4 regions of the Nonomuraea sp. NPDC049028 genome follow, and region 2 is predicted to be linked to each of the others. Evidence: riboswitches for the same ligand, from Rfam matches in the RefSeq annotation. Region 2 holds a riboswitch; each other region holds the start of a gene.
The links. A riboswitch is a leader RNA that binds a small molecule or an ion and turns the genes downstream of it on or off. The one in region 2 is predicted to bind cyclic di-AMP.
Positions count from the first base shown of each region.

Region 1: it holds a riboswitch for cyclic di-AMP, as region 2 does, so the genes downstream of both, ACGFJ2_RS24375 (CHAP domain-containing protein) here and ACGFJ2_RS12830 (hypothetical protein) in region 2, are expected to answer to the same signal.
Region 3: it holds a riboswitch for cyclic di-AMP, as region 2 does, so the genes downstream of both, ACGFJ2_RS24665 (C40 family peptidase) here and ACGFJ2_RS12830 (hypothetical protein) in region 2, are expected to answer to the same signal.
Region 4: it holds a riboswitch for cyclic di-AMP, as region 2 does, so the genes downstream of both, ACGFJ2_RS20935 (C40 family peptidase) here and ACGFJ2_RS12830 (hypothetical protein) in region 2, are expected to answer to the same signal.

Region 1 is NZ_JBICTR010000006.1:212,380-219,784, reverse strand. It holds gene ACGFJ2_RS24385 (RNA polymerase sigma factor) at 1-1,009, opposite strand, end outside; gene ACGFJ2_RS24380 (YciI family protein) at 1,096-1,443, opposite strand; cyclic di-AMP (ydaO/yuaA leader) riboswitch at 1,750-1,891, shown strand; gene ACGFJ2_RS24375 (CHAP domain-containing protein) at 2,078-2,575, shown strand; gene ACGFJ2_RS24370 (LysE family translocator) at 2,657-3,286, shown strand; gene ACGFJ2_RS24365 (metallophosphoesterase) at 3,480-4,358, opposite strand; gene ACGFJ2_RS24360 (methyltransferase domain-containing protein) at 4,430-5,068, opposite strand; gene ACGFJ2_RS24355 (nuclear transport factor 2 family protein) at 5,466-5,906, opposite strand; gene ACGFJ2_RS24350 (DUF3237 domain-containing protein) at 5,964-6,446, opposite strand; gene ACGFJ2_RS24345 (helix-turn-helix domain-containing protein) at 6,599-7,252, shown strand.
Region 2 is NZ_JBICTR010000003.1:417,774-425,178, reverse strand. It holds gene ACGFJ2_RS12855 (CDGSH iron-sulfur domain-containing protein) at 90-746, shown strand; gene ACGFJ2_RS12850 (aldo/keto reductase) at 789-1,646, shown strand; gene ACGFJ2_RS12845 (PadR family transcriptional regulator) at 1,664-2,200, opposite strand; gene ACGFJ2_RS12840 (MDR family MFS transporter) at 2,257-3,705, shown strand; gene ACGFJ2_RS12835 (DUF5302 domain-containing protein) at 3,753-3,953, shown strand; cyclic di-AMP (ydaO/yuaA leader) riboswitch at 4,119-4,253, shown strand; gene ACGFJ2_RS12830 (hypothetical protein) at 4,434-5,177, shown strand; gene ACGFJ2_RS12825 (alpha/beta hydrolase) at 5,303-6,148, shown strand; gene ACGFJ2_RS12820 (hypothetical protein) at 6,264-6,635, opposite strand; gene ACGFJ2_RS12815 (roadblock/LC7 domain-containing protein) at 6,654-7,028, opposite strand; gene ACGFJ2_RS12810 (hypothetical protein) at 7,058-7,405, opposite strand, start outside.
Region 3 is NZ_JBICTR010000006.1:276,659-284,063, forward strand. It holds gene ACGFJ2_RS24650 (NYN domain-containing protein) at 1-774, shown strand, start outside; gene ACGFJ2_RS24655 (C40 family peptidase) at 859-1,833, shown strand; gene ACGFJ2_RS24660 (hypothetical protein) at 2,102-2,236, shown strand; cyclic di-AMP (ydaO/yuaA leader) riboswitch at 2,713-2,871, shown strand; gene ACGFJ2_RS24665 (C40 family peptidase) at 2,945-3,460, shown strand; gene ACGFJ2_RS24670 (hypothetical protein) at 3,656-4,567, shown strand; gene ACGFJ2_RS24675 (M48 family metallopeptidase) at 4,579-6,102, shown strand; gene ACGFJ2_RS24680 (glycosyltransferase family 4 protein) at 6,099-7,184, shown strand; gene ACGFJ2_RS24685 (carbohydrate ABC transporter permease) at 7,181-7,405, opposite strand, start outside.
Region 4 is NZ_JBICTR010000005.1:296,759-304,163, reverse strand. It holds gene ACGFJ2_RS20965 (ATP-dependent Clp protease ATP-binding subunit) at 1-84, opposite strand, end outside; gene ACGFJ2_RS20960 (Lsr2 family protein) at 839-1,171, opposite strand; gene ACGFJ2_RS20955 (RDD family protein) at 1,682-2,170, opposite strand; partial or broken gene ACGFJ2_RS20950 (RDD family protein) at 2,279-2,758, opposite strand; gene ACGFJ2_RS20945 (hypothetical protein) at 2,795-3,679, shown strand; gene ACGFJ2_RS20940 (amino-acid N-acetyltransferase) at 3,702-4,259, opposite strand; cyclic di-AMP (ydaO/yuaA leader) riboswitch at 4,548-4,708, shown strand; gene ACGFJ2_RS20935 (C40 family peptidase) at 4,714-5,757, shown strand; gene ACGFJ2_RS20930 (LuxR C-terminal-related transcriptional regulator) at 5,821-6,033, opposite strand; gene lysX (bifunctional lysylphosphatidylglycerol synthetase/lysine--tRNA ligase LysX) at 6,611-7,405, opposite strand, start outside.

The DNA of each region.
Region 1 (7,405 bases), on a different contig from region 2:
CGGTCCGGTTCAGCGCGACCACCGGTGAGGGCCAGAGGGCCAGCAGTCTGTCGTAGAGTGCCACGATCTGTGCCCAGTCCGTCTGCTCGTACGACGGCGCCTCGGCGTACAGGGAGGCGATCGCCGCCTGCAGCAGGTAGCGCCCGGCGCGGCCACCGCGCAGGCCGGCCACGATCAGCTCGTGCGCCTCGGCCAGCGCGCCGCGGTCCCACCGCGAGCGGTCCTGCTCCTCGAGCCGCAGCAGCCGGCCGTCGGCGCCGGTCCGGGTCGCGCGCCGGGCGTCGGTGACCACGAGCAGTGCCAGCAGCCCTCGTACCTCTGGCTCATCGGGCATGAGCTCTCGCAGCGCGCGGGCCAGGTGCAGCGCGCGGTCGGCCAGGTCGGCGCGCACGAGCGCGGGGCCCGAGGGGGCCGTGTGCCCGGCGGTGAACAGCAGGTGGAGCACGCCGAGTACGGCTGCCAGCCGGTCCGGCAGCTCCGCCGGGCGCGGCACCCGGTAGGGGATGCGGGCGACGGAGATCTTCTTCTTCGCCCGGGTGATGCGGGCGGCCATCGTCTGTTCCGACACCAGCAGTGCCCGGGCGATGTCCGGGGTCGGCAGCCCGCACACCAGCCGCAGCGTGAGCGCGAGCTGCGCCTCCTGCGCGAGCGCGGGATGACAGCAGGTGAAGATGAGCCGCAGCCGTTCGTCGGGTACGGCATCCTCCAGTTCCACCGCGTCCGCCTCATCACGGTCCGCCGGCCTGCGCGGAGCGAGCTCGTCGGACTCCACCAGCAGTGGCAGCTTCGACCGGAAGGTCCGCTCGCGGCGGATCGCGTCCATCGCCCGGCGCTTGGCCGCGGTGGTGAGCCACGCCGCGGGGTTGGCGGGGATACCGTCGCGTTCCCAGGCCGACAGCGCCGCGGCGTACGCCTCCTGTACGCACTCCTCGGCCAGGTCCAGGTCCTGCGCGACGCGCACGGTCGCGGCGAGCACGAAAGCCCACTCGCGCCGATGCGCGTCAGCCACCGCCTGACCCGCGTCCGCCCGTCCCGCCTCCCTTTGGCCCGCCTCCGTTTGGCTCGCGTCGGTTTGGCCCGCGTCCGCCGCGGCCGTCATCGGGCGGTGGGCGCGATGCCGCCCGCGACGGGGCGCACCTCGACGCCGCCACGGCCCCACTGGACGGCGGGGTTGCGACGCGCCAGGTCCAGGGCGGCGTCCAGGTCGGGGGCCTCGATGACGCAGACGCCGGCGATGACTTCCTTGGCGTCGATGAAGGGCCCGTCGGTGACCACGTCGCCGCGCAACGAGGTGGCGGTGTCGGCGGACCGCAGCGCGTAGGCCGCGATCATGGCGCCGGAGTCGACGAGGTCGTCGGCGTGCCGCTGGCTCGCCGCCTGCTGCTCGGGGGTGTAGTCGCCGGCTCCGGCGTTGTCGAAGATGAGGATCGCGTACTGGGGCATGAGGGTCTCCTTGGCCGTCTGTCCGGTCGGTACGCCTCTACGTCGGACGGGCGAGGCGAATTCGACAGACCGTACGCGAACCTTTTCCAGACGCGCCCTGGCGCGACTTCAACAAGACACCCCCGCTACTTGACGGATCGACGAGCCGGCCGGGCTGGGCATGGCGATTTCATGGCGATGGAATTACCCAGGTCAGGGGTGCGTTGTACCCCTCTGTGCGCCTGGCCTAGACAGTGAGTATCCCTCTGGCCGCACCACCAAAGTCCGAGTACGGACGTTATACCCATCGCATGCATCACAGGCAATCACCTGTGACCGCTGAACCCGCCTGTGCGCGGGACCGGGGACCCATGTCTCGATCGGGGCTAATCGGCACGTCAACGTGTCGTAGGGCAGCTTCCACGCCCGAGCCCGTCAGCTAACCCGGTAAGCGGAATGGAAGCAAGGAGTAATCACCATTATCCGCACCCCCAAGATCAGCTATGCCAAGATCGCGCTCTGCGCGACCCTCACCGCCGCCGCCCTCGGCGCCCACACCGCGGCGAACGCCGCCACCACCCCCACAGGGCACACCCCCATCGCGGCTCAGGCCGCCCCCGCCTCCGCGCAGGGCGGCAGGAACGGCGAGGCCCAGGTGAACGTCACCGCCCAGCAGGTCCTGAACCTGGCCAAGGCCCAGGTCGGCACGTCCGAGGACGCCAACGGCGGCGGCACCAAGTTCCAGAAGTGGTATATGAACTCGGCCCGCGCCGCCGAGACCGTCCAGCGTGACGGCGGCAGCAGGCAGGACTACCTGAACGCCGCCTGGTGCTCGATGTTCGTCTCCTGGGTCGGCGAGGAGACCGGCGCCCGCTCCCAGGTCGGCTGGGACGCCTACACCGTCGCCCACGCCAAGTGGTTCGCCGCCAACCACCGCTGGGGCACCGTGGCCAAGCCCGGCGCCGTGGTCTTCTACTCCTGGAGCGGCAGCAAGGACCTGAGCTCCATCAGCCACGTCGGCTTCGTGGTCAAGGACAACGGCGACGGCACGATCTCCACGATCGAGGGCAACACCGGCAACGGCAAGGTCGAGCAGCGTGTCCGTCCCACCTCCCAGGTCGTCGGCTACGGCTACCCGCACTACGCCGCCTGACAGCTGGCCTGGCGCCTCTGGCACCCCCCGAGCGGCGTCCCCGAAGCGGTGCGCCGACACCAGAGGTGGAAAGATCATCGCATGCCGATCGATCCGCACCTGCTCGCCGTTTTCACGGCGACCACCATCGTCGCTCTGATCACCCCCGGACCCGACATGCTGTTCGTGCTGGGATGCGGTCTGCGGGGTGGGCCCCGCGCCGGGCTGCTGGCCACGGCCGGCGTGATCACGGGTGACGCGTTGTACATCGCCGCGGCCGCCGCCGGGCTCGCCGTGCTGCTGACGACGTTCCCGGTCGTCTTCACGGTGCTACGGTTCGCCGGCGCCGCGTACCTGATCTACCTCGGCGTCCAGATGATCCGCAACCGCAAGAACGGCCAGGCCGACGATCCGGCCAGCCGCGGAATGTCCGGTCGGCGGGCCTTCCTCAATGGCGTGGTCTCCTCCATGGCCAATCCGCAGACGTTCACGTTCATGGTCGCCTTCCTGCCCCAGTTCATCGATCCCGCGGCGGGGCCGGTCTGGCTGCAGTTCGCCATCCTCGGCGCCGTCCTGATCGTCCTGGAGTTCCTGGCCGACGCGACGGTCGGCGTGCTGGCCGGGCGGATCGGCGGCTGGCTGCGCGGCCGCCAGGCGGTGCGCCGCCGGATCGACGCCGCGACCGGGAGCGTGTTCATCGGTCTGGGCGTCACCCTCGCGGCCGAACGCTGACCGGCCGCGGCCCGGTCAGCGGAGGAACGCGGCTCGCCGCCTCGGTTTCCGACGGGCGACCCGTCTCGCCGGACGGGCTCGTCGGCGCGGTGTGGGGAGACGAGCCGCCGAATCGAGAAGTGCGGGTGCAGTGAGCGGCGGCTGCGCAAGCTCCCTGCGCGCCTGGTCGTCCATCTCCTGATCGCGCCGTGCTTCAGGAGTGGACTGCGATGAGTTCGGCGAGGTCCAACGCGTCCCCGCTGATACCGGCCAGCCAATCATCTTGTACGTACTCGAAGTCACCGGTTTCGGTGTCGAGCAGGCCGATGCTCCCAGCTGTCACCCGTTGTTCGGGGTTGATGGGCTCCGGCTCCCACTTGGTGGTCTTGGGCCGCACCAACTGGGCGAGCGCGTAGGAGGTCGTGCGGCCGTAGCGGCGGGGGCCGTTGGGGTGGTGGTAGTGGCCGCTGACGTGCAGGCGCGGCTGCAGGTGCTCGATGAGTGCGGTCAGCTTCGCCGAGCCCTGTACGTTCCCGCGCCGGTCGCGTGAGATCCCGTACGGGCCGTCATGAGTCACCAGGACGTCCACGTCACCCGGTCTGACCGCCATCAGCCGCGCGTACGCGCTCTCGTCCAGATCCATCTTCCCCGGAACCTCGATAAGCCCCAGGAACGCCACGCGCTGCCCGGCGACCTCAACCACGTTCCCGCAGGCGACATGGAGGTAGGCGCCGAGGGGATCCACCGGCACGACCTCGGCGCCCGCCGCGTCGTGCAAGGATGCCAGCCAGTCGTGATCCTCGTGGTTGCCGCTGACGAACAGCACACCGGGGACCCGCCCGAGAGCCGAGCGCACCCCCTCGGCGAAGGCCGGCGACGGATCGAGCAGCCGGAAGAAGTCCCCCTGAGCGGGATGATCCCGGCCGAACCGACGGCTGGCCTCGTCCCACCGATCGAACGACGGGTAGGCGCCCAGATCGCCGACCTGGATCACGGCGTCGAGCCGGATCTCCCGTCGCTTCCGCAGCGCCACGACCGCACCCAGCGCGTGCAGCACACAACCATGGACATCACCCAAGAAAGCGATCTTCATCGCCTGCCGACCTTTCGCGAAAGCCATCCGGACATGGCCCAGCACCGGTCGAACGGCGCAACGATGCGGTGTCAACCACCGGCCCTGAACCGGTGACTCACATCCCAGCGCTCCACCGCCATCTCGACGACCGAGCCAGGTCGAGCTTGACACCCTGGCCGGAAGAACGTCAACAACGGTGCGACGACCACCGCACCGGGAGCGGCCTGCTGGATCCAGGCGTACGGCACGGTGTGAATGCCACACGTGACGTGTACCCGGTCGTACGGTGCCCGGTCAGGGCAGCCGGCCGCGCCGTCACCGACGATCAGGTGCGGCTGCGCCCCGACCGCGGCCAAGGACTTGGCCGCCTGCTCACCGAGACCTTCATCAACCTCGATAGATGTCACGCTGCCGTCCTCGCCGACCAGATGTGACAGCAATGCGGCGGTCCAGCCCGTGCCGGTACCTCCTTCCAACACGCGGTGTCCAGGCCGGGGATTCAGCAGTCCGAGCAGGCCGACCACGGTACCGAGGGCTGAGCTGGAGCAGTTGTAGCGGCCTTCCGTGGCGCGAAGGGCGGTCGCGCCCTCGTCGAGTTGGGTCACGATGGCGGCCGGCCCGTAGACGGCCGCCCACCACGCGTCTGGATCGCCACCCCAATCGATGAGCACAGGCCCGTCATCGGCCAGAGCCAGCCCCACCGAGGGCACGAACAGGTGCCGCGGCACGGCTTTCAGCGCTTCCTCGAGGGTGCCGGGTGACCGGCTCTCGATTACCGCTTATCGCGTTGATCTTGCCGCTGATGCGGTTGTCGAGGTCCGGCGGCGTCACCTCCGCTTCCCGCTGCTGTGTCGGCCATCTCCTGTGCCGCCCCCGTCACCCTTGTTGTCCTCGTCCTTGGGCGGATCGAACTCCTCGTACGTGCGCTTGTCGCGCCCTCATGCTTGCCCACGCCCAACTCCTCACGCCCCGAACAAACAACCTCCGTAACTGTACGAATACCTAACGTGGCGAATATGTGGCGGTGCAGTCGGGAGTGCGGCACCCTGGCAAGGAGTGCCACCTGGTGACAAGGGCCGTGCGCGAGCGTCATCGGGTTGCGCAGGACCGCACCGGCCATTGGCGTCATGAATGACCCCCGGACCCGGCCGCTACGGCGGTCAGCGCTGCCTGCGCCTGAGGAAGATCGATGAAGGTGTCCTTGCGTTCGACGAGCCCGTTCTCGTCAAGCGTGACCACGTCGAGGCAGTCGAAGCGGATCGGCCGCCGGTTGCCGCCGGAGTCGGTGAGAACAGCGGTGAGAGCCCAGTCAAGAACCCAGTGCCGCTCACCAATGATGACCCGGTGGATGTCGAATCCCAGGTCAGGCCACTGGGCGAACAGCAAGGCGAAGCTGTCGCGGAGCGCGGATCGACCCTGAACCGGCTGCTCGCCGTTGTGCAGCCAGAACTGGGTTCCGGGCGAGTGCAGCGCGGCGATCGCGTCCACGTCGCGGGTGGCGAAAGTTGTGGCGTAGGTGTTGAAGAGTTCTCTGACGTTGTGCGCGGGCGATGCGGCGGTGGGCATGGCGCGCTGCCTCCTGTCACTAGGCTCACTGGGCTCACTCGGCGGGCTGATGGTTGGTCACTGGATGCGGTAGACGCGGTATTCGACGTGGTCGAGGGACAGCTCGTTGACGGCGATGGCAACGGTGGAGTTCAGCCACGAGTAGCGCTCCGCGCCGGTCTCGAACAGCGGCACGGATCGTGCGTGCATCTCGTTCCAGCCGATGGTCTCGCCGGCCAGTAGCCGGCCGATCGCCTCCTCCGACAGCGTGGCGCGGCCAGTGACGGTGACGAACACCAGCTCGTCGTCATGCGTGCGAATCGTCGCCCGGACGTCGAGGCGGGCGACACGGTCGGAGCCGACGGTGATCCAGTCACCGCCACCGGGCAGGAACTCGCCGCGCAGCCGCGGCCCCTCGACGGTTCCGCGGTCAACGACCGCGATCATGCGCATGGCCACCGGGGTGGAGAAGATCTGCATGGTCTGGAACCTGATGGCGAAGTCGCACAGGTGCTCGACCGTGACCATGGTGGCGGTGGGGTCGGTTTCGACAAGGGTCATACAGTCCTCCCAGGGCCAGGTCATGGAGCAGGTCCTGATCGTGCGACCTGCCGCGACAACACCTTCAGGCGATCACTTGGAAAAGTCAAGTAGGTGCTCTGAAATTCAGATCAGCAACTTGGATGGACCGAGAAGTGGGGTAGGCTGCCCCCATGGCATCGCGGTCCTACGGCCATTACTGTGCGGTGGCCAAGACACTTGACGTGGTCGGCGAGCGGTGGACTCTGCTGGTCGTCCGTGAGCTGCTCGACGGGCCGAAACGCTACGTCGATCTACTCGCCGGGCTCGTAGGCATCTCCACCGACATGCTCGCCACCCGTCTGAAGGTCCTGGAGGAAGCCGGAATCATCAGTCGGCGCACGCTCCCCGCGCCGGCCGCGTCAAAGGTGTACGAGCTGACGCCGCTCGGCCGTGCCCTGCAACCGACGATGACCGAGCTCGCCCGGTTCGGCATTCATTTGCTCGGCGAGCAGGACGACGGCGCCGCCTTCCAAATTCACTGGATCACATCGTCCCTGCGGGCGATGTTCCGGCCCGAGCGGGTCCCGGCCACACCCCTCACTGTTGAGTTCAGAGTGGGCACCGAAGCCATGCACGCCCGCATCGCCGAAGGCGACCTGCACACCTTCCCCGGCCACATCGACGATCCAGATGTGGTCCTGACCTTCGCCGATGCCACGACGCTCGCCGAGATGGGGCGCGATCCCGCCGCCGCACTCGCCGCGCTCTCCACGGGCCGCCTCCACGTGCAAGGAAGGCCCGACGCCATCCAGGCCACGAGAGAGCTCTTCGGGCTCAACCACTAGGACGGCCCAGTGCGCCTTCGGCTTCTGCGCCCCGGTCGGCCAACGTCGCCGCTCCCTCGCAGAGGGTCCTTCCACTCACGGCTTTTGGCCGCTGGTCACCCATCTGAACCATGGCAAAGGGGCGAGCGCGCGGCCGACCACCGACCGACTGAT
Region 2 (7,405 bases):
CGGCCAGACCGGCCTCAGCCTGCGGGTTTCGGCCGATGCCTGCCGGGAAGCATGGTCCACGGCCCCCCGCCCGCGGGAGGTGGAGACGTATGCGCATCGAGGTGACGCCTGACGGTCCCTACGTGGTGACCGGATCGGTCCCCATGGCCAGGCAGGTCATCGGCGGCGACGCGATGGGCCAGTCGACGAAGTGGATCCAGGGCGAGGAATATCCGGTCGCGGAGTCGTACGAGCTCTGCCGCTGCGGCCGTTCGCAGAACAAGCCCTACTGCGACGGCAGCCACGAGCGGGTCCGGTTCGACGGCACGGAGACCGCCTCGCAGCGGTCATACCTGGGGCAGGCGGAGGAGCAGACCGGGCCCGAGCTGGCGCTCACCGACGCGCCCGCGTTCTGTGCTTTCGCCCGCTTCTGCGATGCGGACGGGCAGGTATGGAAGCTCCTCAAGATCCCCGGACAGGGCGAGACCGCCGCGCGACAGGCCGCGCACTGCCCGTCGGGCCGGCTCACCGCCTGGGCGTCTCGCGCGCCGATCGAGCCCGAGTTGCCGCCGTCCATCGGCATCGTCGAGGACGAGGTGGCGGGCGTGGGCGGGCCGATCTGGGTACGCGGCGGCATTCCGGTCACCTCGGCCGACGGCCAGGACTACGAGGTACGCAACCGGGTCACGCTCTGCAGGTGCGGAAGCTCGAGGAACAAGCCGTTCTGCGATGGCTCGCACGTGACCATCCGCTTTGCCGGCGCCTGACCCCGGTTCGACCTGACTCCGCGGCATGAGGAGGATGGGTTCATGAACACACGATCTATTGGCCAGGCCCATGTCGGCGCCATCGGGCTCGGCGCCATGCCCATGTCCGTAGCGGGGCACATGCCCGACGAAGCCCAGTCGATCAAGACCATCCACGCGGCGCTCGACGCGGGAGTCACCCTCATCGACACCGCCGACGCCTACACACCGTCGGCCGACCAGGTGGGTCACAACGAGCGGATCGTGGCCAAGGCCCTGGCGAGCTGGAGCGGCGACACCGGCGACGTGCTCGTGGCCACCAAGGGCGGCCACACTCGCATAGAGGGTGGCGGGTGGCAGGTCAATGGCCGGCCGGACTACCTGGCCGAGGCGTGCGAGCGCTCCTTGAAGGCGCTGGGGGTGGAGGCGATCGGGCTCTATCAGCATCACCGGCCCGACCCCGCCGTGCCGTACGAGGAGACGCTCGGCGGCCTGCGCGACCTGCTCGACGCGGGGAAGATCCGGATGGCGGGCATCTCCAACGCCAATCCGGAGCAGATCAGGCTCGCCCACGAGATCCTGGGCGGGCGGCTGGCCAGTGTGCAGAACGAGTACTCGCCGAAGTTCCGGACCAGCGAGCCGGAGATCGACGTGTGCGCGGAGCTCGGGGTGGCGTTCCTGCCGTGGTCGCCGCTGGGCGGCATCAGCTCGGCGTCCGAGCTCGGCGGCAAGCACACGGCGTTCGGCACGGTGGCGGCGGCGCGGGGCGTGTCGCCGCAGCAGGTCTGCCTGGCCTGGGAGCTGGCGCGCAGCCCGGTGGTGATCCCCATCCCGGGGGCCAGCAGGCCGGAGAGCATCATCGACTCGGCCGCCGCGGCCGACCTCGTCCTCACCGCCGAGGAGCTGTCCCTGCTTTCTTAGCTGGACGCTTCTTAGCTCTATAGCAAGTGGGCTGGGGCCGGCTGGTCGGCCGGCTCCAGCCCGCGCAGCTCGGCCAGGGTCTCATCGGCCCAGGCGAGCGCCGAACGGCCCTGTGTGAGGCCGAGGTTGAGCGCGTACCGGCCGAGCCTCGACCCGTCCTCGGGTTTGCACTCCAGGACGGCCAGCCGCTGCTGGAACCCCGCCCTGATGCGCTCGACCACCGCGATGGCCGACTCCCTGTCGAGCAGCGGAAGCAGGAACGCCTGGAGGGCCACCTCGCTGCGTATCGCACCGACCGGTTCGTGCTCGACCAGCCAGGAGCGCACCTGCTCCGCGCCCTCGGGCGTGATCGCGTACATCTTCCGTCCGCGCGCCCCCTCCGACTCGACCGCCACCAGCCCGTCGGCGGCCATCTTCACCAGCTCCGGGTAGATCTGCGTATGCCCGGCCTGCCAGACGTGATTGAGCGACCGCTCGAAGGATTTCGCCAGGTCGTAGCCGCTGGCCGGCCCCTTGGCGTCGAGGAGCCCGAGCAGCGCGATCCGTAGGGACATGTCGGCAAGCATAGCAAAGTGTTGACATGTCAATCCTTACATGTCACTCTCCACACGTGAATACTGACACGAAGCGCAGAGGCGATGGCCTCCTGCTGGTCGCCGTGCTCGGCGGCATGTTCTTAGGAATGCTCGACCAGACGATCGTCGGTACGGCCCTGCCGCGGATCATCACGGAACTGGGCGGCGTCGATCTCTACACCTGGGTCGTCACGGCCTACCTGCTGACCTCGACCGTGACCGTGCCCCTCTATGGAAGGCTGTCGGACCAGCACGGCAGGAAGCCGCTGCTGCTGATCGGCATGTCCGTGTTCCTCCTGGGGTCGGCGCTATGCGGGGTGGCGCAGGACATGACGCAGCTCATCCTGTTCCGCGCGTTGCAGGGCTTGGGCGCGGGCGCGCTGCTGCCGCTGTCGATCGCCCTGGTGCTCGAACTGTTCCCGCCGGAGAAGGGCGGAGCCCGGGTGCAGGGCGCGATGGGCGGAGTGATGGCGCTCAGCTACCTCGCCGGGCCGTTCCTGGGCGGGCTCTTCACCGACCACGCGAGCTGGCGCTGGGCCTTTTATGTGAACGTGCCGATCGGCCTGGTGCTGATCGCGATCATCGTGCTGCGCCTGCCGCGCCGGCCGGGACATGGCGGCGGACGGCCCGACTACCTGGGCATCGGGGTCTTCACAGTTGGCATCAGCTCGCTGCTCATCGGCCTGACCGAGAAGGGGCTCGACGGCCACACCTGGACCAGCGTGCCGGTGATCGGGCCGATCGTGCTGGCTCTGGTGTCGCTCGTGGTGTTCGTGGTGGTGGAGATGCGGGCCGAGGCGCCCATCATGCCCATGCACCTGTTCCGGAACCGTACGTACACGCTGGTCAACGTGACCTCCTTCTTCACCGCCTTCTGCATGTTCGCCGGCGTGGTGTTCCTGCCGCGCTACTTCCAGGAGGCGCTCGGCGCCAGCGCCACCGAGTCGGGGCTGCGGATCTACCCGCTGACCCTGGCCATGGTGGTGGGCAGCATGGTCGTGGGCGCGCTGATCAGCCGGACGCGCGTCTACAAGCCGTGGCTGGTGGCGGCGCCGTTCCTGCTGGTCGTGGGCACGCTGTTGTGCGCCGGTCTGACGCTGGACACGCCGCCCTGGGTGCTCGTCGGGTGGATGGCGCTGATCGGCCTCGGCATGGGCCCGATGCTCTCCGGCCTGACCGTGGCCGTGTCGAACTCGGTGCCGCCCCAGTACATGGGTACGGCCTCGGCCAACCTGACGTTCTTCCGCCAGATCGGCGGCTCGGTCGCCCTGGCCCTGGCCGGCACCGCCTACACCTCCGTCATCGCCACCGAGGCGCCGCTGCACGGACTGGCCGCCGCGCACGCCTCGGCCGCGGCCCTGGTCATTCCCTCGCTGGGGGTCGCGGGCGCCCTCGTGGCGCTGGTCGCCCTGATCGCCATGCCCGGTGTGCGGATCGACCGGGAAACCCCACAGCCCAAGGTCGAGGCCAGTTTCGCGTCCTGAGCGCCGTCATGCGAAGCTGTCCTTGTCCCCAACACCAGGAGGTCCTCATGGCGGAAACACCGGAGCCGGAAGTCGACGAAACTCCCGAGGACGAGATGAAGCGCAAGTTCCGCGAGGCGCTGGAGCGCAAGCGTAACCAGCATGCTGACTCGAGCGCGGGTGGCAGGGGCAACGACCCTTCCAAGATTCACGGCGCTCACGGGCCCGCCGCCAGCAAGCGTTCTTTCAGGCGGAAGAGCGGCGGTTGACCTGAGCTTTTCTGGGGGTACGGCATGCCGTACCCCCCTTTTTTCTTGACCCTCTAGGTAGATCTTCGCCCGTTTCATGGGCTTATGTTTGCCTTTGTCCGGTTCGGTACCTATAGTTCATGGAGTTACCAGCCGGTGACTTTGGGGCTTCAACAGGGGAGTACCAACCGGCAGGCGCCGAATCCCGCTCGCGGGAACCGGGGAACCAACGTTCCTTAGGGGTGAATCCGACCTCGGTCGGTAGGGCATCTCCACGTCCGAACCCGTCAGCTAACCCGGTAGGCGAGATGGAGAGGACACCTACCGCATGCGTAACCCCCGCGTCGTGCCGCCAGCCCGCGTGTTGTCGTCCGCAGACTGACCGGCGCCTTCCCCCCGCTCTTCCACGCTCCGCGTAGCGACCGTTTGGCGTCTTGCCCGGCTACGCCCACCTTTCACGAGCGCGATCCCCTTTTCCCGTATAAAGGACTTCACTGCTTCATGTCTGTTCGCTCTGCTATGCTCACCGCCGCCCTCGTAGGCGCGATCTCCATCAGCGCAGGCACCGCCGCACACGCCGACACCGGCAACGACAAGAAGGTCCTGCTCAAGGGCAAGACCACCGCGTCCTACTTCTGGGACGACTCCTCCGGCCGCGCCGGGGACACCGGGCTGCCGGCCAGCGGCAAGCCCATGCAGAAGGGGCTCGCCGCCAGCCCGAGCTGGCCGCTCATGACCGAGGGTTACGTCGTCTACAAGGGCAAGAAGATGCCCTTCTTCGTCGGCGACCGCGGTCCGGGCGTGCCGTCCTCCAGCGGCGTCATGCTCGACCTCGACGCCAAGACTTTCGCCGCCCTGACCGGTGGCCGCTTCAACTCCAGCACGCTGGGCGTGGACGGCAACGGTGGCGCGGGCCACATCAAGATCGACTACGTCATCACCAAGTGGGGTAGCGGTCCGGGCAAGAAGAACTACCCGCAGCCCTTCTCGACCGGTGCGTACGCCGTCGTGGACCGCAACCCCGCCAAGCCCCCGAAGATCGTGGCCGAGGGCGACAAGCCCGCCGCGGTCAAGCCCGCTCCCGCCAAGGCCGTGCCGGTGGCCGCCAAGAAGGCCGACAAGGCTGAGGAGAAGATCGTCGAGTCGAACGCCATCGGTGGCGCCGCCGCGGCGGTCGCGCTGGCGATGTTCGGCGGTGGCGTGACGGTCGGCCGCGACCGGATCCGCAAGCTCGTCCGGCGCTGACAACCGTCAGGTCCGAAGACGGTCTTGCTGACGGCCGTCAGGTCCGGAGCCGACGGCCTTGATGGTCGTCGGTTTCGGAGCCGGCGGTCTTTGCGTCGCGGGAAACAGAATGTCATTCTGACCTCGTGACCACGCTTGCAGCCGCGAACGGCATCGAGATCGCGTACGAGACCTTCGGCTCACCCGGCGGACGTCCCCTGCTCCTCATCATGGGGCTCGGCGCCCAGCTCATCCACTGGGACGACGAGCTCTGCGAGCTCCTGGCGGAGCAGGGCCATCACGTTGTCAGATTCGACAACCGTGACTCCGGACTCTCCACACACCTGCACGACGAGGGCGTTCCCACACTGGGGACGTCCTCTTCGTATCTGCTGGACGACATGGCCGACGACGCGGCCGGGCTGATGGACGTCCTCGGCTGGCCCGCCGCCCACGTCGTGGGCGCCTCGATGGGCGGCATGATCGCCCAGACGCTCGCCATCCGGCACCCCGAACGGGTCCTGACCCTTACCTCGATCATGTCGACGCCCGGCCCGGACGTGGCCCCGCCCACGCCGGAGGCCAGCGCGGTGCTGCTCGCCGCGCCCCCGACCGATCGGGACGCCGTGCTCGCCCAGTCCTTGAGGACGTGGGCGGTGATCGGCTCGCCCGGCTTCGACATGGACCGGGAACGCATCCTCCGGCTGTCCGGCCAGGCGTACGACCGGTGCTTCGACCCGCCGGGCACGACCCGGCAGCTGGCCGCGATCATGGCCTCCGGCGACCGCACGGAGCAGCTCGGCACGCTGGGGATCCCCGCCCTGGTCATTCACGGCGAGGCCGACCGGCTCGTCCCGGTTGCCGCCGGCCACGCCACGGCGGCGGCGATTCCAGGCGCCACGCTGCTGACGTTCCCCGGCATGGGCCACGACCTGCCCCGGCCGCTCTGGCCGGACATCGTCGGCGCCATCACCAAGCTCACCACGAGCTGACGCACCAGGAATCAGGCCGGTCAGGGATCAGGCTGTTCAGGGACCAGGCTGTTCAGGGATCGGTGGAGGTCGGTGGCTCGTGTCCGCCGCGCCCGGACGCGAGCCACCGGATCTCTCAGACCTCCAGCTTCTCCTCGATCCCGCGGAGCTGGTGCCGGGCCAGGGCCAGGTTGGCCCGCGCCCGGTCCAGGGCGAGATAGAGGAAGAGCCCCTTGCCGCCGCGGCCGGTGATCGGCCGGATGATGTGGTACTGGCCGCCGAGCGTGATCAGGATGTCCTCGATGGAGTCCTTGAGCCCCAGCGAGTCCATCGTGCGCAGCTTGGCCTTGACCACCTCCGTGTTCCCCGCCGCGGCGACCTGGAGATCCAGGTCCTTGGAGCCGCCGAGCGCCCCCAGCGCCATGCCGCTGCCGTGATCGACGATCACCGCGCCGAGCGAGCCGTCGATCGTCATCATCTCCTTGAGAGAGACGTCCATGCTGGCCATGCCTTCCTCCGTTCAAGCTCAGTGAATCCGTGCTGAGATGGCGGCCACGCTGGCCGCCGTCTTGCGCCCCTCCAGCCGGAGCAGCCCGAGATTGGTGCCGGGCTCAGCCAGGACTGCGAGGACGATGGTGGGGCCCGCCGCGTAGAAGGCGGCGAAGCCGGCGGTGCCGGAGATGAGCGTCTCCTCCAGTACGCCCTGGCCGGTCATGATCGTCATTCGCCTGCTCAGCGCGAGCAGCGCCGCGGACAGCGCGGCGACCTGCTCGCCACTGTCGTCGGCGTTGTCGCAGGCGATGCTCATGCCGTCAACCGTGCAGGCGACGCTCCCGCTGATGTCCGGAGTGCGCTCGCGCAGGAGAACCATCTCCCTGAGCACCTCTTCACGCAGCTCCACCGGTGGCCTCCTTTGCGGGCGGGGGAACCTCATGTCAGCTCCTCCAGCGCCTTCTTCAGGCGCATCAGCAGGGCCAGGTCCGTGGGGTCCGCCGTGACCGGCGGGCCGAGCGGCAGGCCCGGGGTGCGGGGATCGTGCGGCGGTCGTTGGCCGGCGGCCACGCGCCCCCGCTGCGGCAGCGCCCCCTGCCCGTCTCCGGCGGTCTTCGCCCTGTGCTCACCGGTCTTCGTCGCGCTCTCTTCCGGGGCGCGCGTGGTGGTGGTCGGCTCCACGGGCGGTGCCAGCAGCCCGGCCGCCGCCATCCTCCGTACGGCCAGCAGCACCGAATAGCCGGACCTGCCGATCCGCTTGGCCAGGTCGAGCGGTGTCGCCTCGGC
Region 3 (7,405 bases), on a different contig from region 2:
CGCGAGCGGAGCAAGGCGGCGGTGCGCCGCGCCGAGGAGATGGAGCACGCGGCCGACGACGCCAGGTCCGCCGCCACGGCCGCGGGCAGCGCGGGCGAGTCCGAGCTGCGCCGGCTCCGCGAGCGGCTGGCCGACGTGGAGAAGCAGCTCGAAGCCTCGCGCCGGGCCGCGCGTGAGGGCAGGAGCATCGAGGACGCCCGCGTCAGGGTGCTGCTCGACGCGCTCCAGGACGCCTCCGCCGGGCTGCGCAGGGAGCTGGCTCTGCCCACCATGATCAGCAGGCCCGCCGACTCGGTGGCCGCGCTCACGGGCGAGCGCCCCGGCGTCAGGGGCGTGCCCGCCCGCGCGCTGGCCGACGACGACCCGCAGCTGCTCGACCAGCTGCTCGCGCTGCCGCAGGTGCACCTGATCATCGATGGCTACAACGTGACCAAGACCGGCTACGGCACGCTGACCCTGGCCGATCAGCGCAACCGGCTGATGACCGGCCTCGGCGGGCTGGTCGCGCAGACCAGGGTCGAGGTGACCGTGGTCTTCGACGGCGCCGAGCTCAACGCGCCCGTCCAGGTGGTGGCGCCGCGCGGGGTGCGGGTGCTCTTCAGCGCACCCGGCGAGATCGCCGACGACCTGATCCGCCAGCTCGTCCGCGCCGAGCCGCCGGGCCGGGCCATGGCGGTGGTCTCCTCTGACCGTGAGGTGGCCGAGTCCGTCCGGCGTATGGGAGCCAGACCGGTTCCGTCGGCTCTGCTGCTGCGCAGGCTGGGCCGCGCGTAGATTACGAATCGGTTGTTAGGGTGAAAGCACACCCGCCACTTCTGTACCATTTCGCCCCAGATATATTCCCCTGGAGGCGACACTGTGAGGTTTGGCCGGGCGCCACTGGCCGCGGGACTCGCGATCGGGCTGCTGCTTTTCCCCACAAGCGAGGCACTGGCCGCGCCGAAGCCCACGATCAAACAGGCGAAAGCCAAGCTCAAGAAGCTGAACGATCAGGCCGACAAGGTCGTCGACCGCTACAACACGGCGACCGAGAAGTACAAGGCGGCCCAAGGCGAATACGGCAAGCTGAACGCCAGCTACAAACGCAAGCTTGAGACGGTCGCCACCCTGCGCGCCCAGGTCATCGACATGGCCGTCGATACCTACACGCGCGGCCCCGACGCCACTTCCTGGCCCACGATGATCGGCCAGCCGGATCCCACGGGCCTGCTGGGCGGCATGGCGCTCGCGGGGCAGCTGTCGGAGGAGAAGGTGGCGCGGCTGGCGGCCTTCGATCGCGAGAACCGCGGGCTCAAGGACGAACGCGACAAGGCCGAGGCGGCGCTGCAGGCGGCCGACAAGGAGCGCGACGGGGTCGAGAAGGAGCGCTCGGAGGTCCGCAAGCTGATCGCGAAGCAGAAGAAGCTGCTGGACAAGCTCGGCGCCTACAAGACCGGTGACCCCAACAGCACCGGCATCAAGTACACGGGCTCGGCCTCCGGCAACGCGGCGGCGGTGCTCAGGTTCGCTTACGCGCAGGTGGGCAAGCCGTACGTGTTCGGCGGCACGGGACCGAGCGGCTGGGACTGCTCGGGCCTCACGCAGGCGTCGTGGCGCGCTGGGGGCGTGTCGCTGCCCCGGACCACGTGGCAGCAGTGGGCCTGGGGGTCGTCCCGCAAGGTGGATCTGAAGGACCTGCAGCCCGGCGACCTGATCTTCAGCTCAGGGCTTGGGCATGTCAGCATTTATGCGGGCAACGGGCAGATCGTGCACGCCCCCCAGACCGGCGACGTGGTCAAGGTCGTCACTCTGTCCTCCTATGGCGGCACCCTGGTGGGAGCTATCCGTCCGTAGGTTGTTCCGGGTGAAGAACCACTGATTTCTGTACGGCAAGCACGGTGAGCCCCACCCGCCGTCCGTGGCTGGGCTCTGTCCAGGGACACGCTCCTCCGGTGGAGCGCGCTGGGCGCCGTGACGTGCGTCCTCTTGACCCGGTCCGTGGTTTCCGGTGGCCATGGACCGGATGGTCCGCCGATTAACGCTTGGCGGTCCACGTGGGCTTGCCGGCTTGCCGGCCAACGGACCTCGGCCCGGTGGTCAATGGACCTCGGCCGGGTGGTCAATGGACCTCGGCCGGGTGGTCAACGAACTCGGCCCGGTGGTCAACGAACTCGGCCCGGTGGTCAGCGGGCTCCGACCGGCTGTTCAACGGGCTCTGGCCGCTTATTCAACTGCACCCGACCGGCTGTTCAACTGATCCCGATTTGCTGGTCGCCGGACCTCGGCGCGCAGGCCGATGCCGCTGGCCGGGTCGCTGAACGCTGCTGGAACGCCTTCAGCGGGTGACGACGATCACTGATCCCGGCCCGTCGGCGACCCTGGCGACGGCCACATCCGCGCAGTCGCGACACGATCACGCGCCCTCTGGGCGTGTTGCTAGCGGGACCAGTGTGACAAGAGTGACAAAAGGGACCTGACAGATCACTGTGTCGTCAAGTGTGAGAAGGGTCACATTTGAATAACATAACCCGGCGCTCCAGCTGGGGTTGGGGACTTTACTGACACCTCTGAGTGATCCTGACAACCCCATGACGGCTTTGCCAGCTCGTTACTCAAGGGCGTAGCTTCTGGCGTCGCGGCGAACAAGCCATGGCGTCGCGACTCTCCATCGGGTCCCCGATGTGGACAGAAAAGAAATCCGTTAGGTCGCCGCCCTTCTACATGTCATTACGTGGCGGTGGCCTGCCGAGTCCGTGCAGCCAGGAGGCACGGAGCCGGGGACCCAGCGATCCCGCTCCCGGGATCAGGGGTGAATCGGCGCGTATTGCGCCGTAGGGCGACTTCCAGGCCCGAATCCGTCAGCTAACCCGGTAGGCGTTCGTGGAAGTCCCAAGGAGAAATCCTGTCTACCTCCCCCAGTAACCCCCGTCTGTCCCGCATTGCCCTGAGTGGCGCAGCGCTCACGATGACCGTGACGGCCGGAGGTTTGGTCCTCCCTGCCCCGACGGCGCAGGCGGCGACAACGCGTGATGCGGCCGAAGTTTCCGGGACCAATACAGCGGCGAAAGCCGTCAGGTCCGTGAAGAAGGTCGCGCAACAAACAGCGGTCGCTCGGCAAAAGGTGAAGGCCCGTACGGCCGTCGCCGTGGCCAAGGACCAGATCGGTGACCCGTACAGTTACGGGGCCACAGGACCTGGTTCCTTCGACTGCTCCGGTCTCGTCCAGTACGCCTGGAAGAAGGCCGGCGTCAAGATCCCGCGCGTGACGAACAGCCAGTTCGCCCGCATCAAGAAGAAGGTCTCCTGGAAGAATCTGAAGCCAGGTGACCTGATGTTCTTCTATGGGCTCGGCCATGTGGGCATGTATGTCGGCAACGGCAAGATGGTCCATTCGCCGAGGACGGGTTCGACGGTGCGCGTCGAGAAGCTCAGCGGATGGCGCAAGGCGTCGTTCGTGGGCGCGGTGCGTCCCGGCCTGTAAGTCCGGCCTGATCCGGCCTGCAAGACCGTCACGAAGGTCCCGTCCCAGCTGGGACGGGACCTTCGCGTGTTCCGGGCCCTTCCGCGACGACGAGCCGACGCTTTGCGCGACGACGTGCCGGGCCTCTGCGCGACGAGGAGCCGGGTCTCTCCGCGACGGCCGGTTCGCGGCGCGGGACGACTACGATCGGGGAACGTGTCCGTGCAGGTGAGCCGCCGAGTCTTGGGGGTGGGGGTGCTGCTCCTGGCCCTCGCCTCGGCCAGCGCCGCCCCGCACCGGTCTCCAGGGACGGACGGCCTCTCGGCAGCGGTTCGTGACCTGTCGACCGGTGGGCCTGATCAGTCGGCGACCGTCCACACCCCGGCGGCCGGTGATCGTGAGCTTCCGGCGGAGGCGCGGGGACTCTGGGGGGACGGCTCCGAGGTCGTACGAGGTGTGCGTTCGGTCGTCGTCGGTCAGCACGCGGCGCCCGAGTCGCTTCGTGATCTGGCGCGCCGGGCCGATGCCGCCGGGTCGCGGGTCTCCGCCGTGCTCGGCCGCCCCGTACGGCCCGTGGTGCTCGTGCCCGGCTCGGCGGCCGAGGCTGCTCGGGTGGCCGGGGTGGGGAGTGTCGACGGGCTGGCGGCGGTGGCCGATGGCGGGAGAGTGGTCGTGGTGCCCGAGAACTTCGCCCGGCTGACCCCCACCGGGCGGGACATCGTGCTCACGCACGAGCTCACTCACGTCGCGGCCGGGACGAAGCGGTTGCCGGTGTGGCTCTATGAGGGGTTCGCCGACTACGTGGGCTACCGGGACGCGGGGTTGCCGGTCCGGGTGGCCGCCGCTGAGTTGGCCGCCGAGGTGCGGGCCGGGCACTTGCCGGGCGAATTGCCAGGGCCTGCGGCATTCGCACCGTCCAGCCGGGAGCCTGCACGTCTGGCACGGGCGTACCAGGAGGCGTGGCTGGCGTGTCGCTTCATCGCCGAGCGGTTCGGTGAGGGGACTCTGGTGAGGCTCTACCGTGATGCCCAGACGGGTGGCATCGACCGGGGGCTCACCAGGCTCGGGCTCTCGGCAGGGACGCTGACGGCACGGTGGCGCGACTACGTGCGGGACCAGCTTGCGTAAGGGGAACGCGGATGGACGATCTGCAGGGCACCGACGACAGCATGCCGCCGCCTGACGACGACGCGGGCCCCGATCGGAACCCGGCACCACAGCCCGGCGAGGACGCCGCATCAAGCGACCCCGCCACGTCAGGCGGTACCGCCGCGCCACACGACCGCGCCGCACCAAGGGACCGCGCCGTGCCAGACGACCGTGCCACAGCGAGCGACCGTGCCGCGCCAGACGACCGTGCCGCGCCGAGCGACCGTGCCGTGTCAGGTGGCTGGGTCGCGGACGGTGGGGACGTCGCGTTCGGCCGGGCCGGTGCCGGTTGGGCGCTGGTCGTGCTCGGTGTGGTGATCCTGGCCGTGGTGGCGTTCACGACGCCCTGGCGGGTGATGCCCTCGGGCACCCCCACGGTGACGCCGGATCCGGCGCGCGACTTCAGTGCCGCCGAGATCGCCAGGGCCGCCGCCTTCGACGCGGCCACGAGCCTGCCCGGTTACCTCTCCCTCGGGCTGACCGTGCTGTTCGCGGGGTTGCTCGTGCTCACGCCGTTCGGTGCCAAGGTGCTGAGTAAGCTGCGCGGGCCGTGGTGGGTGCGGGTCGTGCTCGGGGTGGTGGTGCTGACCGCGATCGTCGAGGCGATCAGGTGGCCCCTGGGCATCTGGTACGAGGTGCGGCTGCGCGACTACGGCCTGTCCACGCAGGACTGGGCCGGCTGGACCGGCGACCGGCTCAAGAGCCTGGCCGTGAACGTGGTGCTGCAGTCCATCATGGTGCTGGTCGTGGTGGCGCTGGCCAGGTGGCTGCGGCGCTGGTGGATCCCGGCCGCCGCGGGCGCGTTCGCGTTCACCTTGGTGGCCTCGTTCGTGTACCCGGTCGTGTTCGAGCCGCTGTTCAACGACTTCCGGCCGATGCCGGGCGGCGCGCTCAGGGCGAACCTGATGATGCTGGCCGAGCGCGCCCATGTCCCGGTCGAGGACGTGCTGATCGCCGACGCCTCCCGCCGGACGAACGCGCTCAACGCCTACGTCTCCGGCTTCGGCGCCACGCGCCGGATCGTCGTGTACGACACGCTGCTGCGGGCCCCGCAGTCCGAGGTCGAGCTGGTCGTGGCGCACGAGCTGGGCCACGCCAAGTACGGGGACGTGCTGGTCGGCACGCTGGTGGGCGGGCTGGGCGCCGCGTTCGGCGCGATCCTGCTGTTCCTGCTGCTGGGCATGCTGCGGCGGCGCACGGGCATCGCCTCGGCGGCCGATCCACGGGCGGTAGGAGTGATCATGGGCTTGATGAGCCTGGCCACGGTCATCTCAGGACCGGCCCAGAACGTGGTCAGCCGCCACATCGAGGCCCGCGCCGACCTCCACGCCCTGAACCTCACGAAGGACCCGGCCACCTTCATCTCCATGCAGAAACGCCTGGCAATTACCAATATTTCCGACTTGTCGCCGGATCCGGTGGAATATGCCCTCTATGCGTCACACCCCACCGGCCCCCAACGCATCGCCATGGCCCGGGAGTGGGCCGCGCTGAACGGCCAGCAGCAGCCGTGACCGGCGTGCTCATCGTCACGAACGACTTCCCGCCCCGGCCGGGCGGCATCCAGTCGTTCGTGCACGGGCTGGCCCTGCGCACCCCTGGCGTGGCCGTCTACGCTCCGGCCTGGCAGGGGTGCGCGGAGTTCGACAGCCGCCAGCCGTACCGGATCGTCCGGCACCCCACCTCGCTCATGCTGCCCACCCCGGCGGTCGCCCGCCGGGCCGCCCGCCTGCTGGCCGAGCAGCGGGCGGACACCGTGGTGTTCGGCTCGGCGGCCCCGCTGGGCCTGCTCGCGCCGGGGTTACGGGCGGCCGGCGCGCGGCGCGTGGTGATGCTCACCCACGGCCACGAGGCGTCGTGGGCGAGCGCGCCGCTGTTCCGCGGGGCGCTGCGCAGGATCGGCGCGCACGCCGACGTGGTGACCTACCTCGGCGAGTACACGCGCGCCCGGCTGGCCGCGGCGATCTCGCCGGCCAAGCTGGTACGTCTGGCGCCGGGCGTGGACACCGGCCAGTTCCACCCGGACGCGCCCAAGGCCGAGCTCGGGCTGGCCGGGCGGCCGGTGGTGATCTGCGTGTCGAGGCTGGTGCCGCGCAAGGGCCAGGACCAGCTCATCAGGGCCTGGCCCCGGGTGCTGCGGGCGGTGCCGGAGTCGGTGCTGCTGTTCGTGGGCGGCGGGCCGTACCGCAAGAGGCTGGAGAAGCTGGCGCGGGGGCAGGAGTCCGTCCGCTTCACCGGGACGGTCCCGGCGGGGAGCCTGGCCGGTTACTACGCCGCCGCCGACGTGTTCGCGATGCCGTGCCGTACCCGGCTGGGCGGCGTCGACGTCGAAGGGCTGGGGATCGTGTTCCTGGAGGCATCGGCGACCGGCCTGCCGGTCGTCGCGGGCGCGTCCGGCGGCGCCCCGGACGCGGTACGGCACGGCGAGACCGGCCTCGTCGTCGACGGCACCGACGTGGCGGAGGTCGCAGCGGCCCTGATCGAGCTGCTCGGCGACCCCGAACGGGCCCGGAAGATGGGCGCCCGGGGCCGCGACTGGATCGCCGGCGAGTGGACCTGGGACCTGGTCGCCGCCCGCTTCCAGGCGCTCCTTTAGCCCTTGGTGGCCCCCAGGGTGAGTCCGGCGACGAACTGCTTGTGCAGCATCTGGAAGACGATCAGCGTCGGCAGCGCGACCAGCATCGACCCGGCCGCCAGCAGGTTGTAGTCGGTGAAGAACTGGCCGCGCAGGTTGTTCAGGGCCGAGGTGACGGGCAGTTTGTCGCCCGACGACATCAGCACCAGCGCCCACAGGAAGTCGTTGTACATGAAGGTGAA
Region 4 (7,405 bases), on a different contig from region 2:
GATGTAGTTGTGGTTGAGCATCCTGGCCTCTTCTTGGGCCAAGACGACAACCCGCCTTGCTCGGTCGGTGAACCTCTCGAACATCTCGTCGCTCCTCACAGAGCGGTCAGTCAGGCCGGTAAATCCGGTCCCGTCATCCCGCATGCTAGCCCTGGCTCGGCGAACCGTGCCCACTGCCACTGACACGCTCTATAGCAGAGACGTTCCCCGGGAGCAGGGCGTTCACCCTCTATCCAACTACCGATCGGGGGTTACGTGTTCCCGATACGCCGCAAGCGAACGATGTTTAGGACGCTTCCGTGAAGCGCCTGGAATTGGTCGCCACGGCGCCGGCAGATCAACATGGATCGGCTTGCGGCCGGTGCCGGGGAGAGAGCCCGCCCGCGCATCGCCCATGCCTGATCCGTGAGCCATACGCAAACATCCTATGTAAGGAAGCGCGCCCGCCGCCAATCGATCGTGGTACGGCACCCGCGGGTCGCGGAATCTCGATCGTGCCACGGCACCCGGCAGGCCGCGAAATCCCGATCCCGGCACGGCACACGCGGCCACGAAATCGCCGGTCCGGTCAGCGAGGTTACCGATCCGGGCCATCGCGGTTACCGATCCAGAGCGTCGCCGCACCGGGGAGCCCACACCGGGGCTGGAACGCACCATGCCAGAAAACCGCCCGGAATCGACCGAGCGGGCAGCCCAAAATGATCACATATGGGCGATTAGAAGATCGCCGTCACGAACCGTCCAGCATTTGAGAAGCAGCTATAAATGATCATGCGCTTATGGCGTTCGCCGGGGTTCTTAGGCGAGCGGCATAAGCGCATGGTCAGGAGATGGCTCTCTAGTGAGCTTGTTCGTACTTCTCCACCACGGTAGAGGCGATTCGGCCACGCTCGCTCACCGGCAGACCGTGAGCCTTGGCCCACTGCCGGATCTCCGAGCTCTTCTCGCGGCTCATCGCACGCTGCCCGCCGCGACCGCGCCGACGCGTGGTCACGGCACCGGACCGACGAGCGTGCTGTACGAAAGGCGTGAGCGCGTCCCTCAGCTTCTTGGCGTTAAGGTCGCTCAGGTCAATCTCATAGGAGGAGCCGTCAATAGCGAAGCTGACCGTCTCATTGGCCTCGCCCCCATCGAGGTCATCGATGAGAATCTCCTGGATCTGCTTGGCCATCTACGCAATCCTTTCGCGGAGCATTGTTTCATTCGCCAGGGCAAACATATACCCGGAAAGGCGCGGAGACAATTCAGCGCTACAGAGATTCTGCTGAGCGGCGGCTCAGTTGTGGTTCTCGGCCTGATCCTGGGGGTTTGGACGGCGTCCGGCGGCCTCGGATCGGACCAACTTCACTACGCCAAAGATGAAGGCGGCGCCCACCACCACCGGTGGGATCAGCGCTGACAATACGTCGGTAAGGGCCTGCATTCGTCCTCGCCTCCACAGCGGACGGGGGTTTCGATGGGCGCTTTATCCACAAGCGGCCTGGGCATGAGCGCCCCTCATGCCTCACGAGGTGGACAACCGCCCGCACCCGACCATAGTGGTACACGGATGCCGTCCATGTGCCATGTGCGCCAACATCCGGCAACCCGGACGCCCCATAGCCTAATGCCAGTCTCTCCAGGCTCCTTACCGGATCAAGCGAAAATTTTGCGGAAAGACTTCTGTCCAGGCCCACAAGGCTCAGCGGAGATCTTTGATCACCCGCGTTCCGGCGAGCCGGTCGTGCGGCCCACGCTGCAGCGGCTTGTCGATCAAGATGAGGATCCCGACGCCGAAGACGAAGATTCCGGCCAGCACATTGAGCACCGGAATGCCCATGACCATCGCCGCTCCCGGATAGACCAGGGCTCGTTTCAGCAGAGCACCGCGCCGAAGGCCGCTCGGTTCGAGGCGAATCCTCATGATCGCCTTGCCGAACGTACGGCCGCTCATGGAATGCGCGGCCCAGTCATAGACCGTATATCCCAGCCCACCGAGCAGCCAGGCGAACACGCCGGGCAACCGGCTGTCGAACGCCTCCAGCAACCCGACAGTTCGGAAGCCACCCCACAGCGCGACGAACAGAATGTAATAGAAGACACCGAAGACGAGGGCTTCAATGAGCCGGGCGGCCAGGCGTTCCCACCATTCCGCGGGGACGGCGTCACTCCACGGCGGCAACCCGGTCATAACCCACCTCGCCCCTTCGGCGAACCGACCGCTACCCATTTTGCTGCCGCCCGCACATACAAAACAGAGGCTGACCGCTGGCCAGCCTCTGTTTCGCGTCCGCGAAGACTACTTGATCTTCACAACCACCGTGTTGCTGAACTTGTCGGCGAACGTCTGCTGCAGCGGCTTGTCCCAGAGCTGGGAGGCACCGTTCAGCGCGACGACGATCCCGCCGAGCAGCGACCCGACGAACGGGATGACGCCGAGGATGTATCCACCCCAGGTGCCACCGGCCCGCTTGAGCGCCACGTCGTTGGGCAGGCCGCCCGGAGGCAGCATGGTGCCCGTGGGCACGATCTTGATCCCCATGACCATCTTGCCGACCGTCTGGCCGCTCATCTTGGTCATGAAGAACTCGTAGGCGACGTACACCGCCGTCATCACGATGGCCACCACGATGCCGTAGAGCGTCGGGCCCATCAGGCCGGTCGTGACGCCGGTCGCGGAGTTGTAGCCGGCGAGCAGGATGGCCCCGAAAACGAGACCGATCACCCAGTTCGCGATGCCGAAGATGACACCGTCGATGATCCTCGCCACGAGCCGCTGCCACCACTCGGCGAGCGGGGCCGGGGCGCCGGGCGGTTGGACCCCGTGCGGCTGCGGCTGCCCGTAGCCGGGCTGCTGGCCGTACTGGGGCTGCTGACCGTAGCCGGGCTGGCCGTACTGCTGCTGCTGACCGTAGTCCGGCTGGCCGTACTGCTGCTGGCCGTAGCCGGGTTGCGACGGCTGCTGCTGGCCATAGCCCGGCTGGGACGGCTGCTGCTGCCCGTAACCGGGCTGCTGGCCGTAATTGGGCTGCTGGCCATAGCCGGGCTGCTGGCCCGACGGTGGCTGCTGGCCGTACTGCTGCTGGCCGTAGCCGGGTTGCGACGGCTGCTGCTGCCCGTAGCCCGGCTGGGACGGCTGCTGCTGCCCGTAACCGGGCTGCTGGCCGTATCCAGGCTGGGATTGCGGTTGCTGACCGTAACCGGGTTGCGATTGCGGCTGCTGACCGTAGTTGGGCTGGCCGTACTCGGGTTGCTGACCCGAAGCCTGCTGCTGACCGTATCCGGGTTGCTGACCGTAGCCGGGCTGCTGGCCGTAGTCCGGTTGCTGACCGTAGCCGGGCTGCTGCCCGTACTGCGGCTGTTGTCCGTACTGCGGTTGCTGCGGCTGCTGGCCGTAGCCCGGCTGCTGCTGACCGTACTGCGGCTGTTGGCCGTAGCCCGGCTGCTGCTGCCCATAGTTGGGTTGCTGACCGTAGGCGTCGTCCGCCCGGTAGCCAACGACCGTCGCATCCGGGTCGGGCTCGCCATAGGGACGGCCCGTGTTGTGATGTCCGTATTCAGATCCGCCAGGCGCAGAGTTCTCGCCGGATTCGTCCTGTGGATACGGCGGCTGTCCGGTGCTCACCGTGTCACCTCGCTTCGAGTGCGCATGTGGCACGTGTCAGGACACATGCCTGTGCTGCCCAACGTATCGACATAGGTATCAACAATCACCTTTCCCATTAGTCAAGGTCCGCGTCACCCGATGTCAGGTGGAGAAGCATGCGGGTGTTCCCCAGGGTGTTGGGCTTGACGTGTTCGAGGTCGAGGAACTCGGCGACACCCTCGTCGTACGAGGCCAGCAGCTCCGCATAGACCTCGGGTGAGACCGGAGTGCCCTGTACGGGGCGGAATCCATGCCTCGCGAAAAAATCCACCTCAAAAGTCAGACAGAAAACCCGGCGCAGGCCGAGTTCCCGGGCCGTTTTGATCAAGGAAGAGACGATCCGGTGCCCGATTCCGAAGCCTCGGAACTCCGGATCAACGGCCACCGTGCGAATCTCCGCGAGATCCTCCCAAAGCACGTGCAGCGCGCCACAGCCGACCACTTGGCCGCCGCGCTCGGCGATCCAGAACTCCTGCACGTCCTCGTACAGAGTGACGGTGGCCTTCTCCAGAAGCCGGGGCCCGGCGCCCGCGTAGGTGTCGACCAGGAGACGGATCGTCCTGACATCCGGCGTGCGAGCACGCCGGACGACGACTTCCGTGTCCGGGACTGTCACTTCGGCGACCTGCTCCATGGGTCTCCAGCGTACAGATCCGATTACGGCCTCCCCGTAACTCTGACGTCTCTCCCATCTCATGACATCTCGTGGTTGATCGAGCACGATGAGGGATCCCTTGGCCCTCAGGCTTCCATGCCTTGACGAACTTGGTGCAAAAAGGACATAAAGTTTGTCCTGCACCGGCAAGCACGAGATCACCTCGTGACCCTTCGGTTGTGAAACCTCTACAGACTTGGCAGTTCTGGTTGAGCACGAACCCGGAGTGCACTAGTGTCCAGCGACGATGTCACCCACGCGAGCCAGCGTGGAGACGCGCCCAATCCCCGTAAGGGGAGCCGGGGACCCGCCGGTGGCGACCTCATCCCGACGCCACCACCCATGGGGTGAATCCGAGCGAGTCGTTCGGTAGGGCTGCTCCGGCCCGAACCCGTCAGCTAACCCGGTAGGCGCCGATGAGAGGAGCTGGTTGGTGAAGCAGACCCGCGATCGCGAGACGAAGCCGGCGGGCGCTCAGGCCCGCCCTTCTGAGCTCCGGAAGATCCCCACCCGGTTGGGTGTCATCGCGGCGACCATCGCCACCCTCCTCTTCGCCGTACCCGTCGGCTCCGCCGTCGCCGATCCCAAGCCCTCGCTGAAGGACCTGTCCAAGCAGGCCGAGGAGCTCCACACCCAGATCGAGACGCTGAGCGAGGAGTTCAACGGCCAGCGGGAGAAGCTCAAGACCGCCAAGAAGTCGGCTGAGGCGGCCAAGAAGACGCTGTCCACCAGTGAGGCCGATCTGGCCGCGAAGCGCGCCAAGGCCGCGCTGCTGGCCCAGAACGCCTACATCAACGGCGGCTTCGGCCAGGCGCTGGCATTCGGCACCTCCGACGACCCCGAGAGCTTCCTCGACCGGGCGGCCACCACTTACGCGCTGGAGCAGCAGCAGGGCTTCGAGGTCAACCAGGTGACCACGGCCAGGCAGGCCGCCGAGCAGGCAAGGGCCAGCGCCAAGACGCGCATCGACGAGGTCGAGAAGATCGTCGAGGGCCTCGGCACCAAGCGCGACAAGATCACCAAGCTCGTCGCCAAGGTCGAGAGCAGTCTCTTCAAGCGGGCGATCGGCGAGGCGGGCCGTCCCGGCACCCGGGCCACGCGGGTCGACCTGCCGGTCATCGGCGCCGGCAAGGCCGCCACGGCCGCCAGGTGGGCGCTCACGCAGCAGCTCAAGCCGTACGTCTGGGGCGCCGAGGGGCCGACCTCGTACGACTGCTCCGGCCTCGTGATGGCGGCCTACCAGCGGGTGGGCATCTCACTGCCGCACTACACCGGCGACCAGTGGACGGCCGGACGGCACATCTCCAAGGAGGAGCTGCGCGCCGGCGACCTGGTCTTCTTCTATGGTGACCTGCACCACGTCGGCATCTACATCGGCGGCGGCATGATGGTCCACGCGCCGCAGACCGGCGACGTCGTACGCATCGCGTCCATCGCCCGCCGCCCGTTCGCGGGCGCCGTACGCATCGCCGACTGACCTCCGGACACCACGACAAGCACTCTGACAGCTGGGGCCCGGGCGGCTGGGCCGGTCGAACGGTCAGATGAGCTGGCGGCGGGCGGCCCAGGCCACGGCCTCGATCGCGGTGGCGACGCCGATGCGGTCGCAGATACCCCGAAGTCTCCGGCGTACCGTGCGTCCACTGATATCCAGTCGTCTGCCAACCCGATCAACCGTGACCCCCTTGGCAAGCTCCGCCAGCAACGCCAGATCCGCGTGGCTAAGCTCGACGCTCTCAGTGAGCACATACATCGGGAGCCCTCCCCCCAACAGCAGAACTCGAGACGTCTATGTCCGAGCAGAGCTGCAGCTCGTCTCGCAGACGGTAAACGCATTCTGGAAAGGTCGTCAAGCCAGCGGATACCGCCCTCTGACCATCGCCATTGACATGATCGGCTGTATGTGAAGTACTCGCCATATGTCGGCACACTTCGGGGCCCGATGAGGGATCACAGGCGCCCTTACAACGGCTCCAGCCCGCTCCCCAAGAGCGCCGCGAACCTGCTGAGCGCCGAATCCGTAAAACGCGAATATTCTTCGCATTCAATATGCGAAATATCGGAAATGTGGCTGCTTAGGGCAGTCTTTTGTACCCCCGCGCCGCCGGGTCAGCAGCGCCCGCCAAAGACCATGAACGGTTCATGCGCCAGAGGGAGAAGCCACTCGGCGCAGGCGGCCGGGAGATGCCCGCTCCCCGCGTTAAGGGACTGGCGAACGCCGCCGCCCGCGTTCTCCTACTCGCCGCAGGAGATCGGGCCGCTGTCAACCCGACAGCGGCCGGTACGGCCCGGCGTGGGAGCCGGGCCGACACTCTTCGGCGGCAGCCGGGTCAGTGGGTCGGCTTGACCAGTGGGAACAAGATCGTTTCCCGGATGCTCTTGCCGGTGAAAGCCATGATCATCCGGTCGATCCCGGCCCCCATGCCACCCGTGGGCGGCATGGCGTACTCCAGCGCCTGCAGGAAGTCCTCGTCCAGCTGCATGGCCTCCGGGTCGCCCCCGGCGGCCAGCAGCGACTGCTCCACCAGGCGCCGGCGCTGCTCGACCGGGTCGACGAGCTCGGAGTAGGCGGTGCCCAGCTCGGTGCCGAACCCGATGAGGTCCCACTTCTCGGTCAGCAGCGGGTTGTCGCGGTGCTGGCGGGTCAGCGGGGAGGTCTCCAGCGGGTAGTCCATGACGAACGTCGGCTGGATGAGCGTGTGCTCGACGAGGGCCTCGAAGATCTCCTGGACGAGCTTGCCCTGGCCCCACTTCGGGTCCCAGTGGATCTCACGCCCGTCGGCGAGTTTCCGGACCTGCTCCAGCGGGGTCTCCGTGGTGATCTCCTCGCCGAGCGCCTCGGACACCGCCCCGTACAGGGTGATGCGCGGCCACTCGGGGATGCCCAGGTCCACCTCGACGCCGTCGTGGACGACCACAGAGGTGCCCAGAGCGGCCACGACGGCCTTCTGGTACATCCGCTGGGTCAGGTCGGCCATGTCGTTGTAGTCGAGGTAGGTGCCGTACGCCTCGATCATGGTGAACTCGGGGTTGTGCGTGGAGTCCGCGCCCTCGTTGCGGAAGTTGCGGTTGATCTCGAAGACCTTCTCGATGCCGCCGACCACGAGCCGCTTCAGGTAGAGCTC